3 regions of the Alteromonas sp. 5NW40-0090 genome follow, and region 1 is predicted to be linked to each of the others. Evidence: predicted binding sites of a transcription regulator. Region 1 holds the regulator's gene; each other region holds the start of a gene.
The links. Region 1 encodes FliA, which starts transcription of late flagellar genes. Its sites were predicted from a motif close to CTAAAGNTNNNNNNNNNNNNGCCGATA; they were not measured.

Region 1 (3,277 bases):
ATCATCTACATCATCTTGACCTGAAACGACATCGTCCCGTTGGTCAGCATCAATGATTGGGCCTTCCGCCTCTACACCATCAACCTTATCGGCCTTAACGCTAGATGGTTTAGTGTGTTCTGTACCGTCGCGTTCCCCAAACATGGTAAGCATGTTTACAAGGCTATCTTCTACCTCTTTTACAAGGTCGATAACACGACGAATAACCTGCCCTGTTAAGTCTTGATAGCCCTGTGCCATCAACACTTCGGTAAGCAATTGTGTAAGTTTAGCTGACTGAGCCGAACCTTCTTCCAATAATTCGTCTAAGTCTGCGCATAAAGCCTTAAATTCACCAAGTTCGATTTGGCGATTCATAAGCTTCTTCCACTCTGGCATGACCTTTTCGATCCGCTCCGACAGCATTTCTGCTATCGGCATGCTCGCCTCAACGGCATCCATAGTAGTATTAGCAGCTTTTTCAGTTTCTTCAATTACGTAGGTAAGGCGGGACTGCGCATCAGGAATGTCATCTGTAGCTAAATTTTTGATGCGGTCGTCTATTTGAAAGTTATTTAACGCGTCGTGGAGTTGACGCGTCAATTTCCCTACTTCAGCAAACAACTCAACGTTTTCTTTCATTGAGACGGCTTCAAGTAGTGCGTTAGCTGAAGTCTTATCGCCTTCTTCAAGAAAAGCGACAAGTTGTTTTGCTTCCTCTAACGATATTGGAACGTTTACATTCGTTGACATCCAGTAAACCTCATTTATCTGGTGAGCGTCTGGATCAACCTAAACGTTCGAATATTTTATCTAATTTTTCTTTTAGTGTTGCTGCTGTGAACGGCTTTACAACGTAACCATTTACACCTGCTTGCGCCGCTGCAACGATTTGCTCTTTTTTCGCTTCCGCAGTAACCATAAGCACAGGCAAATGCTTAAGCTTATCGTCTGCTCTTATAGCGCGAAGCAAATCGATGCCCTGCATACCAGGCATATTCCAATCGGTCACAACAAAGTCGAAATCGCCCTGTTGTAACATAGGTAATGCAGTGCTTCCGTCATCCGCTTCCTGGATGTTGGCAAAACCCAAATCTTTTAGCAGGTTTTTGATGATTCGTCTCATGGTAGAAAAGTCATCGACCACGAGAATTTTCATGCTTTTGTCCAAAATAGCCTCCAGTGAGGGGTTAATTGTTATTAATCTCTATTCTTCGTCAGCTTGCCACGACTTCATTCGTGATTTGAGTTTTAACATGGCTTGACTATGAATTTGACTGACTCTCGACTCACTTACATCAAGAACTTCGCCTATTTCTCTTAAGTTTAGTTCTTCATCGTAATAAAGTGAAAGTACAATCGCTTCTCGCTCAGGTAATGTCGTAATTGCATGGGCAAGCGCTTTTTGAAAAGCACCCTGCATTAAATCTTCTAACGGTGCGTCACTGCCTCTACTTTGTTCAGTAGTAATAACATCTTCCGACACACCTAAATCTTCAATACCCACCAGCTTTCCGGCATTTACTTCATTAAGCATCTGGTGATAATCCTGCAAGCTTACGTTAAGCTTGTCAGCAATATCTGAATCTCGTGCATCGCGCCCTGTCTCGCTCTCTACTTGAGATATCGCTTCCGTTATGGCGCGGCCGTTACGGTGAACAGAACGCGGGGTCCAATCACCTTTTCGTATTTCGTCGAGCATGGCACCACGGATCCGAATTCCTGCGAAGGTTTCGAAACTTGCGCCTTTAGAGCCGTCAAAGTTTCGTGCGGCTTCTAGCAACCCAATCATGCCTGATTGGATAAGGTCATCAACAAGTACGCTGGCAGGCAGTCGCGCAATCAAATGATGCGCAATTCGCTTTACCAGAGGCGCATGTCTTTCGACTAACTGCGATTTATCTGTTTGTTGTTGATAAGCGGCTGCCTTGCTGTTCAACGCTGACTTCCTACGGCTTTTTCTGCAACTAATTGTTCAATGAAAAATTCTAAGTGGCCACCGGGCTGCGCTGGAATTGGCCACGTAAGTGCTTTACTTGCCAACTTAGTTATCGCTACTGCTGCCGGAGAGCCTGGAAAGGCGTCAACAATAGCCGTTTGCTTGCGCACCGCCTTGCGAATATTCTCGTCGAAGGGCACTGTCGCCACTAATTCTAGTGCAACATCGAGAAAACGCCCTGTCACTTTGCTTAATTTGCTAAATAATTCCTGACCTTCACGCACATCGCGAACCATATTGGCTACGACTTTGAAACGAAAAACACCGTGCTCGCGGTTAAGAATTTTTATTAGTGCGTAGGCATCTGTTAAAGATGTTGGCTCATCGCATACGACGACCATGATATCTTGTGAGGCCTTTGAGAAGCTTAATACCATATCTGATATGCCTGCTGCGGTGTCGACGATAAGCACATCTATCTGAGAGCGTAATTCGCTAAACGCTCTGATCAAACCAGCGTGTTGCGTTGGTGAAAGCTCTGCCATTGACTGCGTGCCCGATGTGGCAGGCGCAATCTTAATGCCGTGAGGACCGGTCACTAACACTTCGTCCAACGTACATTCTCCAGAGAGCACGTGAGATAGGTTTTTCTCAACCCTTAGCCCTAGCATAACATCTACGTTGGCAAGGCCAAGGTCGGCGTCAAGAACCATTACTCTCTTACCCTGCTTCGCCATCGCGATAGCAGTGTTGAGTGTAATGTTTGTTTTACCTACGCCACCTTTACCACCAGTGACGGCGATTACTTTGATTAACCGTGATTGCTTCATTTTTCTTAAGCTACTCGCTTGGTCGTCAATCATACTGCTTATGCTGTTTTAATTGCGTTGTTACCACTAGTATGATTCAAACCGTACTTTTTATAAAGCTTTGCAGCAGCGGAAACTAAAGATTTCGCTTCTGCAATCTTAATGTCTTCAGGCACTTTTTGGCCATCGGTGACATAACTAACCGGTAGTTGATATTCAACCGCTGCACTAAGTACCTCTCCTAAAGAGTAGCACTCATCTAACTTTGTGAAAATACAGCCACTTAGTTCAATATCATCATACGCTTGAATGATTCTCTGCAAAGCAGGATATTGCGTATTAGCTTGCGCTACCAAATATTTTTTAACTTTCGGCATTTGGCCATTGTCGAACTGCTTAATTTGCTTAATTAATCGACTATCACGCTGACTAAAACCTGCTGTATCAATCAATACTAGTCGCTTATGACGAAGTTGGAACAATAAATCTGCAAGTTCTTCACTAGTTTGCGCTTTTCGCACAGTACAGCCAATAATTTTTCCGTATGTCG
Region 2 (3,277 bases), on a different contig from region 1:
TGTTAAGCTGGTTCCACATCAGGCTCCACCAGTAGATGTTGAGTCAGTTAGCACCCTTGAACGAGTCTGTGCACAAGCGTTTAATCAACGCCGAAAAACTATTCGTAACTCGCTAAAAGACAGCTTAAGTGAGGAAGAGATCCGTGAGTTAGAGATAGATCCAACTTCTCGTGCAGAAGTACTATCGCTTAACGATTTTGCCACTATCGCTAATGCTGTGTCGGCAAAAGAGCACCAACAAGAGCAGTAATTTCTCTATGGATGTACTAGATATAAAGGTGCGGGTGAAAACCCGACACCTTCCTGACCATCTTCCTTCTGACTCCAAACAGTTTGCGTTCGCTTACCACATTACGATTGAAAACAATAGTGAGCACACTGTGCAGCTACTCAGTCGCTATTGGAAAATAACTGACGCAAATGGTAAAGCCTCAGAGATTGAAGGTGATGGCGTGGTTGGAAAGCAGCCGATTATGAAAGCAGGTGAAAGTTTTGACTATACCAGCGGTGCAGTCATTGACACACCGGTTGGTAATATGGAAGGCTACTATGTAATGGAACTTGAAAGCGGCGAGCGCTTCCATGTTCCTATTAAGGTATTTCGTTTAGCCATTCCAAGCATTCTTCACTAAGGTTTCTATGTCGCAAGGTAACACCTATGTCATTGGCGATATCCAAGGCTGCTTTGATGGTCTTCGTCGGGCACTGGATAAAGTAAAGTTTGACGAGACAAACGATAAATTACTTGCCGTCGGAGATTTGGTTGCACGGGGAGAAGATTCGTTAAGCACCCTGCGCTTTTTGAGATCTCTCGGAAGTCAGTTTAGCAGTGTTTTAGGTAATCACGACCTCCACTTGCTTGCTGTAGTAAACGGTATCCGCAAAGCCAAAAAATCAGATAAGTTAGACCCACTTCTTAACGCTTCGGATTTAAATGAATTGGTTGACTGGCTCCGTCAGTTCCCTCTAGCGATGAAATTGGATGAAAACTCTGTGATGGTTCACGCAGGACTTTATCCTAAATGGTCTGTTGATGAGTGCGTCTCATTGAGTAATGAAGTTAGCAACACTCTGAAGTCACAAGATTATGCGGCGTTTTTGTCGCAGATGTATGGTAACAAACCAGATAGCTGGTCAGATAAATTAGAAGGAGAGCAACGCCTTCGTTTTATTGTAAATGCGTGTACGCGCATGCGCTTCGTACATACAGACGGCAGACTTGATTTCGATAATAAATCTCATCCCAGTGCGGTATCTCACTGCACCAATAGCACGTTAAAGCCATGGTTTGAAGTAGAGAATAAAAAGCTCAGTGGTGATCACCGGGTGGTATTTGGGCATTGGGCTGCATTGTCTGGTCAAACAAATAATTCTCAGTTTATAGGCTTGGATACGGGTTATGTCTGGGGACAAAGTATGACGCTATTCAACCTACATACTTCATCGCTCGTTAGCGTCTCGGCGTAATATCTCATTTCAACACATCATTGGGCTGGAAAAGCGCAAACGAGGAGACTTTTCTCCCACCCTTAACTGGTTGTACCAGTGAAAACATTAGCACTTAAGTGCTAATTAAAATAAACATTAAGTTATTGTAGCCGATACACTTACCTGTGATAGTAACGATGATGTTTCGTTATCCGCTCTCATTACCTGAGCAAATACGCTTATATAAGCGCTATATTTTGTTAGCTGAGACGGGTAATATCGTTAGGGATAAAAACAAAAAACACTCATCCAGGAGTTCCGATGAAATTAACGGTAGCCACACGCGTAATCGGGGGATTTGTAGCGATTAGTGCACTTCTAATCGTCATAAGTGTTGTTTCGCTATACAACCTCAATTCTATAGGCTCTGCAACAGAGGAAGTAAATGACGTTGCGCTTCCCACCGTAGCAGGCAGTAACGCATTAAAAGCAAGCTTTCTAAACATGGGACGACTGACCTTCGAAAGCTACATCGAAGAGGACTTAAATGATCTTAAAGATAAAAGAGCATCATTTAATTCTGCCAAAGACACCTTTGAGAGTGAATATAAAAAGTTAGCGCAAGCGGTAAGTAACGAGCCAGAGTTAAGAAGCACGCTTAATACTGTACGAGAATCTTATGAAGCGTATGTAACTAACGTGGAAGCGATGTACAAAAACCATCAAATGTACCTCGACCTGCGCAATAGTATTCAAGACCGACTTGGTGACGCGGAAGACAACGCCGACGATGCTTCTACTTACCTTTTAGACTTTTCAGACTTAGATGCGGTTCAAAGGGATCCTAACCTCAGACGTGCAGCTGAGATCGGTGGCCAGCTTGAGACTTCACTACTTTCCCTGTTAACCGTTTCATATGAATATATAAAGACCGAGACACTAATACGTTCGCAGACATTAGGCAACGAAGTTGATCTCGTCGTTGAAAAAGTGGTAACTCAGCTTAGTGAGATGGTTCAAACCGCCGGTGGTCGAGATGATTCAGGCACACTTGACGATATAAATGACTTGGTTAACGACGCCATCAATGCGATTAAAGCTAACGACGGCGTGGTGCAGCTTCATGTAGATCGCCTAGAGCGCAGAAATGACGCTGAACAGGCACTTAATGCTTCTGATGCAAACATTACGCAGGGGGTTGTAGCGCTTGAAAACCTTCTTAATCTTGCAGATAAAAAAGCATCTCACATAGAAAACCAGGTTAACGGTGCCATTACAACAGGTAATACTTTCGTCATCGTAGTCGTTATTATCTCTATTGCAGTAGCGGCCTTCATTGGATATGTAACCGTTCGCGCTATCACACGCCCACTTTATCGCGTAAATGAACTACTTACGGTTGCTTCATCAGGTGACCTTACACATCGTTTAGATGATTCTGCACAAGACGAATTTGGTCTTTTAGCCCGTAACTGTAATACACTTATTGGTAATTTGAAGGAACTTATCACCGCCATTAACGTTCGTGCAGAACAGTTGGCGGCAGCTTCAGAGCAAACGTCTGCGGTAACAGCGCAAACTACCCATTCAATCCAGGATCAAAAATCTCAAATTGGCCAAGTGGCAACAGCAACCACAGAAATGCACTCTACGTCCCAGCTGGTTGTTCAGAACGCAGAAGATACGCTTAGCCAGATTCGCCACGCAGATGCTGAGGCCGAAAACGTTCGTCAAATCTCGTTAGAGAACAAGAACACTATTGAAATTTTGTCTCGTGATGTACAAGAAGCGGCGGATGTTATCAACAAGCTTCATCAAGATAGCGCAAGCATTGGTGGTATTCTTGACG
Region 3 (3,277 bases), on a different contig from region 1:
GGCAATCAATAAGCCGATTAATGCAACGTAAAATAAATCATGGTCAGTGTTAAGTTGTGACATCGCTAAGCACAGTAGTACGACACAGCTTTGCATCAAAAAAATCCAGCCTCGTCGCTGCCCTAACAGTGGGGGCTTAAGTTTGTCGACAAGAGGAGACCATAAGAAGTTAAATGAGTAAGTGGCGAAGATGATGCCAAACAAACCAATAGCCGAACGCGATAACCCTTCATCCTTTAACCATGCTGATAATACCGAACCAATCATGATCCAAGGAAAGCCACTGGAAATGCCAAAAAGAAAAATGGTTAGGTAACGTTTGTCATTGAACGTTTTTAATGCAGTTAGCAATACTTCGACCTTTGGCGTTAACTCAAAAGTGTATTGAGCCATGAACCACGGTGTTTAGCAATAAAACTGTGAAGGCGGATTGTTATTATTAACTTGGTTAGGTAAGAGAGATTTAAGGGCGGATCCCCACGCAGTCTAGAGGACAATGCCCTAGGCCTTCAAGAAAATTGACGCAATTAGTAAGCTCATCAACAAGAAACTGATCTTTTGTCAATTTTTCTTCATTCCAATAATGCACTTGGTGAAGCAAATGCCAAAATACACGTTCCTTCTGCGTGTAAGGCTGTGTTAGCGTGCATTCAATTTGCCCCCATTCTTCCATACTATCCCAAAAGAATAGCTCGATCTCCTCGATCGGAAGCTCTCCCTGCCAAAATGCCCTCAAATAGAAACACAGCTGTTTCGCTTTGTTATCTACAAAATCCTGAACATTCACGAGTAACTCAACCGTCTTTGTCTGCTTAAATTAGTATAGTCCATTACTTGAATCCCATTGACTGCATTGACCCACTGTTCGCTCTATAGCGGGTAGGTAACTGTTTTGGGTACTAATTTAGCGTAATCTCAAGATGACGTAATTACCAGCCTAGATGCCGTGTCCAACCTATGGTGCTATTCGCAACCATCTGAATGTTAGGTGTTTTTTCAATTTCTTTTATACTAAAGGTTAAAGAATTATTTGGAATGATAACTTGCCTGTAGTGTAACTTCAGTTCATTTTTTGCTCTAACTTTCCTTTTCATAGTCGTGCTAGTCTCCCAGTCATTAAAGTTGCTGAGAGATAGGTCGAGCACTGGGAAGCTCGCTTTCGCTATAGTGTCAATTACTAAGTTGTTTGTAGTTTCCTCTGGCCAAAACGGCGAAATGGCAACAAAAGTGTCAGGCTGTAAGCTAGGTATTGTCTCTATGGAGGACAGGTAAGCGGTAGCAAGCATGCCCTGCGCGATGACCATGCGATAGCCTGTTCTATTCTGTAAATAATTGTCTAGGGCATTAAGCTGTAACGCTAAGGCTGTGGTCGATGTTTCAAAGTTGAGGTACTGCGTTAGTTGGTTACTTCTAGGGTGAATGACTTTCGCTGTATCAGTTAATGGCGAGGCTCCCTCTGTCAATATTTCGCTGTCCTGTTCACCATTGGGTTTGGCGGTGGTCGAACTTATGGGCATGTTGAAAGGGCTTATAACGACATTCCAGCCTTTTTCTGCAAGCATATTTGCTAAGCTATTTCCTTGCGCGAGGGTAAGGCTCGATGGAAAAGGCTCTGTGAGCACAATGGCAACCCCCAAGGGGAGAGGTGTTTTTGCCTCAACTTCAATAAGTGGCACTTCCATTTCGCCAACCATAAGCGCTTGTACTTCGCCTGGCAGATAAGCATTTTTTACATCCGTAAAAAAGTCGCAGTAAGCCTTTAAAGGCAATAGCGAAATCATAACTGCCAAGGTTAAAAGGAGAGCGTGCCTTTTCATAAAAAGTGGTTTGCCTTTAGCTATCACTTTGATACAGACAGCGCTGTCTGTATCAAATCAATTCATCAACCATATCGTTCTAATAAGCTTATCGGCAATGCGCTTTAAAACTATAATGAGGTCGTTTGGTAAAGCGGAGTAACGCGAAAATGCTACTCGACATTTTCCGCAAGCGGGTTGGGACGATACTGGCTAAAAGGGATAGTAGTTTGAAAGCGCAGCCAATGCCCACGTGTCGGGTGCGAAAAACTCAAGCTTTCAGCATGAAGCTGTAAACGAGGCGCCATGGATAACGCTTCTTCATGGGCATAGAGTCTATCCCCTAAAATAGGGTGGCCCAAAGCAAGCATATGCACGCGCAGTTGGTGAGAGCGACCGGTAATGGGGTAAAGGGCTACAAGAGAGTGAGGGCGCCCTTTTTCGTCCAGCGTGCGCTCTATTACGTCAAAGTGTGTCACGGCTTTCTTACCGCGCTCTAAGTCTACCATTTGCTTAGGCCTGTTCGGCCAGTCGCAAATGAGTGGAAGGTTAACCTCTCCGCTGTCCTGCTCTACATGTCCATGAACTCGGGCGAAGTAGCGCTTTTTAGTTTGACGTAATTCAAATTGTTTCGAGATATGGCGATGGCTATCTTTATTAAGCGCCAGCACCAAAATACCCGAGGTCGCCATGTCTAAGCGATGCACTACTGTGGCGGTGGGATACACACGGTTCACCCGGCTAATCAGCGAGTCGCGGTGCGCTAATGCTTTGCCCGGAACGCTCAATAGCCCGCTAGGTTTATGCGCAACCACCATGTCCTCATCTTGATACAAAATATCAAGATAAGGTGTCGTCGGTGGGTTATAAACAAAACTTGGGTTCGCCATTATGTTCTCGTTACTTCACAGTCGCTTTTGAATGTTAAACCTTTAGAGGTTACGGGTTATTTACCACAATACGAATGGCGTCCAGCTGAACATCTGCATCCTGAATAACTTTATCAAGGGCGTTCATTTGCGTTTCAATAAACTCAATTTCGCTGTCACGTACTGCTGGGTTACGCTTTTGAAGATCGCGCAAGCGCTGTATTTCTTCGTTAAGTGTGCTGTGCATACTGTTAAGTGCATCGTGTTGCTTTTGGTTAGCTTGCTGATGGGCAAGCTTACGCGCCTTTTCAATGGCAAGCTCAAGCGGCTGTTGTAAAGCTTTTAAAAGCTGAGCTGAGATCTTACGTCCAATCTTACGTTTAACGTCGAAGCTCAAGTCAGACGGATTGCCTTGCGCATCTAAACACACTCTAACCGGCGTTTGTGGTAAGAAGCGGCCTAGTTGAAGTGATTTAGGTGCTTGTGCCTGCAGCACAAATAACGCTTCAATCCAGTACGCGCCTTTTGGCAAAGAAGGCTCGGCAATGAAGCCCATGCTGCTTTTCCCGTGTACGTCAGTAAGCACTACGTCCATGGCGGTATGCACAAGCG

Region 2: the regulator FliA is predicted to act here: its motif matches at 1,578-1,604, upstream of AC27KT_RS11755 (HAMP domain-containing methyl-accepting chemotaxis protein).
Region 3: the regulator FliA is predicted to act here: its motif matches at 1,907-1,933, upstream of AC27KT_RS11185 (DUF3530 family protein).

What each region holds. Positions count from the first base shown of each region.
Region 1 covers NZ_BAAJLT010000001.1:384,745-388,021, forward strand. The annotation lists gene AC27KT_RS01680 (protein phosphatase CheZ) at 1-732, opposite strand, end outside; gene cheY (chemotaxis response regulator CheY) at 767-1,150, opposite strand; gene AC27KT_RS01690 (RNA polymerase sigma factor FliA) at 1,187-1,918, opposite strand; gene AC27KT_RS01695 (MinD/ParA family protein) at 1,915-2,781, opposite strand; gene flhF (flagellar biosynthesis GTPase FlhF) at 2,787-3,277, opposite strand, start outside.
Region 2 covers NZ_BAAJLT010000008.1:192,145-195,421, reverse strand. The annotation lists gene rsmA (16S rRNA (adenine(1518)-N(6)/adenine(1519)-N(6))-dimethyltransferase RsmA) at 1-250, shown strand, start outside; gene apaG (Co2+/Mg2+ efflux protein ApaG) at 258-632, shown strand; gene AC27KT_RS11760 (symmetrical bis(5'-nucleosyl)-tetraphosphatase) at 640-1,467, shown strand; gene AC27KT_RS11755 (HAMP domain-containing methyl-accepting chemotaxis protein) at 1,750-3,277, shown strand, end outside.
Region 3 covers NZ_BAAJLT010000008.1:45,971-49,247, forward strand. The annotation lists gene AC27KT_RS11175 (AmpG family muropeptide MFS transporter) at 1-393, opposite strand, end outside; gene AC27KT_RS11180 (hypothetical protein) at 464-787, opposite strand; gene AC27KT_RS11185 (DUF3530 family protein) at 930-1,817, opposite strand; gene rluA (bifunctional tRNA pseudouridine(32) synthase/23S rRNA pseudouridine(746) synthase RluA) at 1,970-2,686, opposite strand; gene rapA (RNA polymerase-associated protein RapA) at 2,736-3,277, opposite strand, start outside.